DNA from 2 places in the Micromonospora sp. NPDC047644 genome. Region 2 is predicted to be linked to the other one. Evidence: riboswitches for the same ligand, from Rfam matches in the RefSeq annotation. Region 2 holds a riboswitch; the other holds the start of a gene.
The links. A riboswitch is a leader RNA that binds a small molecule or an ion and turns the genes downstream of it on or off. The one in region 2 is predicted to bind S-adenosylmethionine.

Region 1 (4,320 bases), on a different contig from region 2:
TCCGGGTCGTCGCCGAGCACGCTGCGCCCGTCCAGCAGCACGTCGCCCCGGTCCGGTTCGATCAGCCGGTTGATGGTGCGCAGCAGCGTGGACTTGCCCGACCCGGACGGGCCGATGACGCAGGCCGTCGCGCCCCGCGGCACCGAGAGGTCGACGCCGCGCAGCACCCGGTTCGGCCCGAAGGCGAGGTGCACGTCGCGGACGTCGAGGCTGACCGAGGTGGTGGTGTCGGTGGTCATCGTCGGCTCCCTTCGGTGGTGGCGGTCGACAGGTCCTCGTCGTCCTCATCGTCGGGCGCGGTGGCCGGCCGACCGTTGCGCAGCCGTCGGTCGATCCAGTTGACGACGTGCGTCAGCGGGACCGTCAACGCCAGGTAGAAGAGCCCCGCCAGCAGCAGCGCCGATTCGTTGCCGGTGGTGGCCGCGTAGTCCTGCCCGATCCGGAACAGCTCCCGCTGGCTGGCCACCAGGCCGAGGAAGTAGACCAGACTGGAGTCCTTGATCAGCGCGATGAGCTGGTTCACCCAGGCCGGCAGCACCCGCCGGATGCCCTGCGGAATGATCACCAGCCGCATCGCGTCGGCCCAGGAGAAGCCGAGCGCGCGGGCGCCCTCCAACTGGGCGGCCTCCACCGACTGGATGCCCGAGCGGAAGATCTCCCCGATGTACGCGGCGGCGATCAGCGACAGCGCCAGAATGCCCAACGGGTAGGGATCCGGCCCCCAGACCTGCATGCCCAGCGGGGCCAGCCCGACCCCGATCAGCAGGATCGTCGCCGCGGCCGGCAGCCCCCGGAACACGTCGGTGTAGACCCGCGCCGGCCAGCGCAGCCAGCGGCTGCGGGAGATCCCGGCGACGGCCAGCAACAGGCCGAGCACCGAGCCGAGCAGGGCGGCGGAGACCGCGAGGATCAGCGTGTTGGGCAACCCGACGGTCAGCATCTCGGGCAGCGCCTCGCGCATCGCGTCGGCGTCGAAGAAGGTCTCCCACAGGGTGGTCAACGGTTCCATCGGTTGCTCCTCCTACCGCCCCGCTCGCTCGTCACCGGCTCAGGACGCGGCCGACGCGGACGCCGACGGCGCGACCTTGACCGCGCCGCTGCCCGGGGCGAAGTCCGCCGGGATCGGCCGGCCCGGGTAGTACTGGGCCTGCAACCGGTTCCAGGTGCCGTCGGCGATGACCTCGTCGAGGGCCTTGTTCAGCGCCTCGCGCAGCTTGTCGTTGCCCTTGGCCACCGCGTACGCGGTCGGTGCCGGGCTGAGCTGCTTGGCCGCCACGGTGATCTTGCCCTTGCTGTCGGCGGCCGACTTCTCACCGATCTCCGCCGGGGCGATCCAGGCGTCGGCGGTGCCCGCCTTGAGCTGGTTGATCGCGCCGTTGTAGTCCGGCACCCGCACCGGGTTGAGCTGCTTGCCGGTGGCGTAGTCGTCCTGGACGGTGCCCTGCACCACCACGACCCGCTTCCCGGCGAGCTGGTCGAAGCCGGTGATCGGCGAGCCGGCCGGGACGTCCAGGCCGAAGTAGCCGAAGTCGTAGCCGTTGCCGAAGTCGACGGTCTTCTTGCGGGCCTCGGTGATGGTGATCGAGGAACTGCCCACGTCGAACTTACGGTTGTTGACCTGGCTGAGCAGTGCGGAGAAGTCGGTGCCGACGAACTCGACCTTGAGGGAGAGCTTGCCGGCCACGGCGGTGAGCAGGTCGTTGTCGAAGCCGGTGAACTTGCCGTCCTCGAGGTACACGTTCGGCGGGGCGTCGGTCAGCGTCCCGGCGCGCAGCACGCCCGACTGGGCCAGGCCGTACGGGTTGGCGTCGGAGGAGTCGTCGTTCCCGCAGGCGGTGAGGGCGGTGGCGGCGAGGATCGTGACCGCGCCCAGGGCGGCGGCGCGGGTCAGGGCAGGAAGGAATCGCACTGGTGTCTCCGAAGGGTGGTGTCTCGGCGCGCACGGACGTACGCCACCGACGGCGCGCCCGATGGGCGTACCGGTGGGAAAGGAGCTCGGGAAGGTGGTGCTAGAGCGCGGTGCCGCCACGACAGGCGGCGCTGCACATTCGCATCATGTCCACGTGCCGTCGCCGGATCAGTACGGGCGAGGGGCGACCGGTGCGGGTGCCCGCGACGTCGGTCGGTCCGGTGGTGCCGAGGATGCGCATGGTTCTCCCGGGTCTGTGCTGACCTGGGTGCCAGGCCACGCTTGCACCGACGTCCTGCCGGTGCCTGGTCTTCACCCGGGGCACCCCACCGCGGAGGAGGGTTGCCGGCCAGCGAGCCGGGGCTTCGCGCTGGCGCTCATGACCTGCGCCGAGGCTAGCAGCAGGAACGGGTGGATCGTCCAGTCGGTATGACCACGCTCACTGTGCGCGACGGGCTGTCGACTCGCAGGTCAGCCGGCATGGACGTGCGGTCGACGGTGCGGGTCGGGCTCCTGGCGGCGCAGGATCTCCCGGGTCACCGAGGCGATGGCACCCTGTCCGAAGGCCAGGTAGCGCAGGAAGTTGCGGGTGGGGCCACCCTCGGACCACTCGAAGTAGATGTGGGGGCGCCGACGGCTGCGGTCGCGGATCTCCAGCAACAGGGCGGCGAGCGCGGTGGGCACCGACGAGCTGGCCAGGCTGAGCACCGGGAAACGGCCGTCGACTTTCCCACCGCGGACCAGCAGCTCGGTCTCGAAGTCGGACGGGTCGGTGACCGTGACCTCGACGAAGATGACGTCGCTGTCGTCGGGAAAGTCGTTGTCCGCCATGGTCTGCGCCAGCTTGGCGCGGTACTCCGCCTCGTCGCGCCGGTCGGGTTCGTGCGCGACGAGGCGGATCCGTCGTCCGGCGCGTTCGTCGATCATCCGCGCCGCGGTGTGGTCCAGCTCGACGTGGTCGACGCGCAGCTCGTAGGCCCGCATCAGCCGGGACAGCACCGACACCAGGATGATCCCGCCGATGAAACAGGCCGCGATCTTCACACCGTCCGGGCGCTCCACCACGTTCGCCACGGTGGTGTAGACGAAGATCAATGCGATGACGCCGAAGGCGATGGTGCGGCCGCGCTGACGCTGCCGGCGCGCAGCGAGCGTCACCGCCGTCGCGGCCGAGGTGATCAACACCAGGACCCCGGTGGCGTACGCGCCGCCCTGCGCGTCCACGCTGGCCTCGAAGACGATCGTGATCAGAAACGCGACGGCGGTGAAGACCAGCACGAGCGGCCGGACGGCTCGCGCCCAGGTCGGCGCCATGCCGTACCGGGGCAGGTAGCGCGGCACGAGGTTGAGCAGACCCGCCATCGCGGATGCCCCGGCGAACCAGAGGATTCCGATCGTGGACAGGTCGTAGACGGTGCCGAACACCTCGCCGAGGTGGGCGTGCGCCAGGTACGCCAACGCGCGCCCGTTCGCCGGTCCGCCCGGCTGGAAGGCCTCCGGCGGGATGAGCACCGTGGTCGTCACGCTGCTGGTGATGAGGAAGACACTCATGATCACCGCCGCGGTGGTGAGCAGCCGGCGCGCGCCACGGATCCGGCCCAGCGGTCGTGCCTCGGAGTCCTGCGGGTCACCCCGTACGCTCGGCATGACCGCCACCCCGGTCTCGAAGCCGGACAGACCCAACGCCAGCTTCGGAAAGACCAACAGCGACAGCCCGACGACCAGCCACGGATCGCCGTGCCCGGTGGTCAGCATCGTGGTCCAGTCGCCGACCGCGCTCGGATGCGTCGCCACCCGCCACAGCGCGTCGGCCACCACCACCGCGTTCAGCGTCAGGTAGACCGCGACCAGGACGACGGCGATCCCGATGGCCTCGGTGAATCCCTTGAGGAACACCGCGCCCAACAGCGACACCAGCAGCAGCGTGACCAGCACCTCGTGACCCTTGAGCCCGCTCGGCCAGAACGGGTTCTCGTCGATGTGCGCCGTCGCGTCGGCGGCCGAGAGGGTGATGGTGATGATGAAGTCGGTGGCCACGAAACCGAGCAGCACCAGCACCAGCAACTTGCCCGGCCAGTAGCTCAGCAGGCGTACCAGCATCGCGATGGAGCCCTCACCGTACGGGCTCTCCACCGCCACCCGCCGGTAGACCGGCAGCGCCCCCAGCAGGGTCACCAGCACCAGCACCAGGGTCGCCACCGGTGAGAGCGCGCCGGCGGCCAGCGCCGCGATGCCCGGCTGGTAACCCAGCGTGGAGAAGTAGTCGACGCCGGTCAGGCACATCACCTTCCACCACGGGTGGTGCCGGTGCTCCGGCGGGCGCCCGTGCGGCCCCGGGTGCTGTACGGCCTGGTCCGAGCCGGCGTCGAGCAGCCACCCCCGCAACCGGCCGGTGCTGTCGACCTTCACCG
Region 2 (4,320 bases):
TGATTTTCGATGCCCGCGTGCCTCAGGATCGTGGAGACCCATTCAATTTCCTCGATGGAGGTCTGATGAACGTCTCTCGGCTCGGCGGGCCGATCCTGTCCCTGTTCCGCATCGTGATCGGTCTGCTGTTCACGTTGCACGGCCTGTCCTCGGTGTTCGGGTTGTTCGGCGGCAACCCGATGACTGGCAAGGCGGTACCGTTCGGCACCTGGCCGGGTTGGTGGGCCGCCCTGATCCAGTTGGTCTGCGGCGTACTGGTGCTGGTCGGGCTCTTCGCCCGACCCGCCGCGCTGCTCGCCTCTGGCTCGATGGCGTACGCCTACTTCGTGGTGCACCAGCCGGATGCCCTGCTCCCGCTGCACAACGGAGGCGAGCTGGCGGCGCTCTTCTGCTGGGCGTTCCTGCTGGTCGCGGCTCTCGGCCCGGGTGCCTGGGCACTCGACTCGCTGCTCGCCCGGCGTCGCGGCGACGCCCCCTCGGCATCGGCTTCGGCGGCCGAGCCCGGCACGGTGTCCGTCTGACCAGACCCGAACCGCGCGCCGCCGAAGCCTCGACGAGGCGGCTTCGGCGGCGCGCCCGGTCAGGGGTTGGCCGATGTGCCTGGGGGCCGGGGCCGGCCGGCGCGCCCGGTCAGGGGTTGGCCGATGTGCCCGGGGCCGGCCGGCGCGCCCGGTCAGGGTCGGCCGATGTGCCCCGGGGCCGGGACTGGCCGACGGGCCCCGCCCGGGACCGGCCGACACTCCGCGGTCGTGGTGCTACTTCTCGCTGGTGCCGTAGACGATTCAGCTCCACAGCGAGCGTCGGAGGCATCTCCCGGGCTGCCGAGGTCACGGTCCGCCGCCTACCGGTTGCCGAGGTCACGGGCCGCCGCCTACCGGTTGCCGAGGTCAGGCGCCGCCTACCGGTTGCTGCGGCCACGCGGACCGCACGCGGCCGGCGAGCGGAGGCGGGGCGGGTCAGGCCGGCGGACGCTGGCTGAGGACCGCGTCCAGCAGGCCGGGGTAGAGCTTGTCCACCTCGTCGCGGCGGAGTCGGACCAGCCTGCTGGTGCCGGCCGCCCGGGTCCGGGTCAGCCCCGCCTCGCGCAGCACCTTGAGGTGGTGGCTGCGAGTGGCCTTGGAGACGCCGAAGTCGAAACTGCCGCAGGCGGACTCGCCGCCCTCGGCGAGCGCCCGGACGATCTGTAGCCGCACGTCGTCGGCGAGTGCGGCCAACACGGTGGTGACCGGTACGGCGGTCAGGTCGGGCTCGTGCGGCTCCATGTGACCAGTGTAACCCTTGTTCGACAACTATCGAACATCGTCCTATGGTCGGTGTCGTTGGTTCGACGATACTCGAACATTGGAGTTGCCGATGCGATCCCGCGCCGCGTACCCACTGGTCGCCGTGCTCGGTTGGGGCGTGATGTTCCCGATCCTGGCCAGCGCGCTTCACCGGGTCGACCCGCTCAACCTGACCACCGCGCGCTACCTGCTGGCCGCCGTCGTCCTGGTCGCCATCCTGCTGCTACGCGAGGGTGCCGGCGCGCTACGCCACGGTGGCCGGGCGCTGGAGGTGGTGGTGCTCGGAGTGGTCGGCTTCGCGGGCTTCAACCTGCTCACCAACCTGGCGCTGGAACACGCCGCCCCGCAGCAGATCTCCCTCTTCGTGGCGACCACCCCGGTGATCACCCAACTGGTCCGCTGGGCTCGCGACGGCGTACGCCCGAAGCCGCTCCTGCTGGCCCTCTCCCTGGTGGCGCTCCTCGGCGTCGGTCTGGTGATCACGCGCGGGAGCCTGGCCGGGCTCGGCCAGTTCGGCCTGGGTGGGCTCATGATGATCGGCGCGGTGCTGGGTTGGGGCATCTACACCCACGGTGCCAGCCGGTTCGGCGAGTGGTCGCCGCTGCGCTTCACCACACTGACCGCGCTCGCCGGCACGGCCGCCATGCTCGTCCTGAGCATCGGCGCCGACGCCGTCGGCTGGCAGCACGCGCCCGGTGCCGCCGACCTCGTGGCGGTCGCCCCCCAACTGGCGTACGCCGTGCTGGTGGGTGCCGTGATCGCGGTCCTGGCCTGGAACACCGGCGTGCAGCGACTCGGCGCCGCCAACGCCGCGCTGTTCATGAACCTGGTTCCGGTGACGACCTTCGCGGTGCAGATCGCCCGCGGCTACCGCCCGGAGCCCGTCGAACTGGTCGGGGCCGCCATCACGATCGCCGCCCTGATCGCCGCGAACCTCGCCGCCCGGCCCCGGGCCACGTCCCTACCCGGACCGAGCGCGGTGACGGACCCGATCGCGGTGACCGACCCCGTTGCGGTGAGCACCCGCTGACCCAATACCTGGGATCAGTGGTAGCAGCGGCCGACAGCGTTGTCCTAGACTCGACGGCACAACTGAATACCTCATCCAGAGGGGCTGAGGGATACGGCCCGACGACGCCCCGGCAACCACCCCGCGCGCTCACCGCTGAGCGACCCGTGGGGCAGGTGCCAATTCCGTCCCCGCCGCACCGTGCGATGCGGGGAAAGATGAGAGGACTCTCGACATGACGTCGACGCTCGTCGCCTCCGGCATCGACACCGCTGCCAGCCCCGCCCGCGCCCTGGTCTGCCGTGCCTGTTCGGCCCGCTACCCGCTCGCCGCCCAGCACGCCTGTTACGAGTGTTTCGGCCCGCTGGAGGTCGACTACGACACCGCCGCGCTGGCCACCGTCACCCGCGAGCAGATCGAGGCCGGCCCGAACAACATCTGGCGGTACGCCGCCCTGCTCCCCGCCGGTCAGGACCCGGCCAGCCGGGTCACCCTCGACCCGGGCCTCACCCCACTGGTGGCGGCCCCGCACCTCGCCGCCGAGCTGGGCATCACCGCGCCGCTCTGGGTCAAGGACGACAGTGCCAACCCGACCCACTCGTTCAAGGACCGGGTCGTCTCGGTGGCGCTCACCGCCGCCAAGGCCCTCGGCTTCAGCCGGTTCGCCTGCGCGTCGACCGGCAACCTGGCCAACTCGGTGGCCGCCCACGCGGCCCGCGCCGGGGTGCCCTCGGTGGTCTTCATCCCGAGCGACCTGGAGCAGGGCAAGGTCATCACCACCGCGGTCTACGGCGGCGAACTGGTCGCCATCGACGGTTCGTACGACGACGTCAACCGGCTCTGCGGTGAGCTGGTGGAGACCGACGAGTTCGAGGACACGGCGTTCGTCAACGTGAACGTCCGGCCGTACTACGCGGAGGGCTCCAAGACCCTCGGCTACGAGGTGGCCGAGCAGCTCGGCTGGCGGATCCCGGCGCAGGTGGTCATCCCGATGGCCAGCGGCGAGCTGCTCACCAAGATTGACAAGGCGTTCTCCGAACTGGTGGAGATCGGCCTGGTCGAGGCGCCCGCCGACGGCTGGAAGGTCTTCGGGGCGCAGTCCGCCGGCTGCAACCCGATCGCCGTCGCGCTGCACGGTGAGACCGACACGATCGTCCCGGTCAAGCCCACCGGCATCGCCAAGTCACTCAACATCGGCGACCCGGCGGCCGGTCTCTACGCCCTGGAGGCGGTCCGCCGCACCGGCGGCTGGATGGAGTACGTGGACGACGACGAGATCCGCGCGGGCATCCGCGATCTGGCCCGTACCACCGGGGTCTTCGCGGAGACCGCCGGCGGAGTCACCGTGGCGGTGCTGCGCAAGCTGGTCGAGTCCGGCCGGCTCGACCCGACGGCCGAGACCGTCGTGTTCAACACCGGCGAGGGTCTGAAGACCATCGACGCGGTGGCCGGCCAGGTCGGGCCGACCCACCACATCAAGCCCTCGCTGCGCGCCGCCCGCGACGCCGGCCTCCTGGGCTGAACGGCCCCGCCCGGCACCGGGCCGAGTGGATCAGTCGGTAACTGGGTTTTCGCTGTGAGTGTGGAAAACCCGCCCCTACGGACTTGACGGCAGGAACCGGACGGCGCAAGATGCTCCGTGCGGGAGGGCATTTCGCCGAAGACTTTTGAAGTTCTTGCGACCCAACGCCGGAGGCGTTGTGCGAGTGTCCCTCCCGACCAACGTTCGATCGGGCCAGCGATAATTCGCTGGCCCGATCGCTTTTGTGCGGTGCACGCTCACCGGCATGAGCATCACCATCGCGTCGTTCGACGACGCCGACCGGACGTCGGTCGACGAGGCGTACCGGATCGGGTCGGCGGCCAACGACGCCGACCTGCCGGACTTTCCGCCCTCCTGCCGGCGTCGCTTCGACGCGTTGTTCCGCACGCCGATGCCCGGCACCCGGTCGCTCTGGGCGCTGGCCCGTCTGGACGGCGAGCCGGCCGGCTACCTGCAACTGGACCTGCCGCAGCTCGACAACACCG

Region 1: another riboswitch for S-adenosylmethionine. It lies ahead of AB0877_RS23720 (ABC transporter substrate-binding protein); the one in region 2 lies ahead of thrC (threonine synthase).

What each region holds. Positions count from the first base shown of each region.
Region 1 is NZ_JBEYSY010000014.1:169,114-173,433, forward strand. Features, by position in the region: gene AB0877_RS23710 (amino acid ABC transporter ATP-binding protein) at 1-239, opposite strand, end outside; gene AB0877_RS23715 (amino acid ABC transporter permease) at 236-1,009, opposite strand; gene AB0877_RS23720 (ABC transporter substrate-binding protein) at 1,049-1,909, opposite strand; SAM riboswitch class IV at 2,183-2,294, opposite strand; gene AB0877_RS23725 (amino acid transporter) at 2,381-4,320, opposite strand, start outside.
Region 2 is NZ_JBEYSY010000012.1:173,663-177,982, reverse strand. Features, by position in the region: gene AB0877_RS21155 (DoxX family protein) at 66-521, shown strand; gene AB0877_RS21150 (metalloregulator ArsR/SmtB family transcription factor) at 957-1,262, opposite strand; gene AB0877_RS21145 (DMT family transporter) at 1,354-2,313, shown strand; SAM riboswitch class I at 2,382-2,517, shown strand; gene thrC (threonine synthase) at 2,528-3,814, shown strand; gene AB0877_RS21135 (GNAT family N-acetyltransferase) at 4,080-4,320, shown strand, end outside.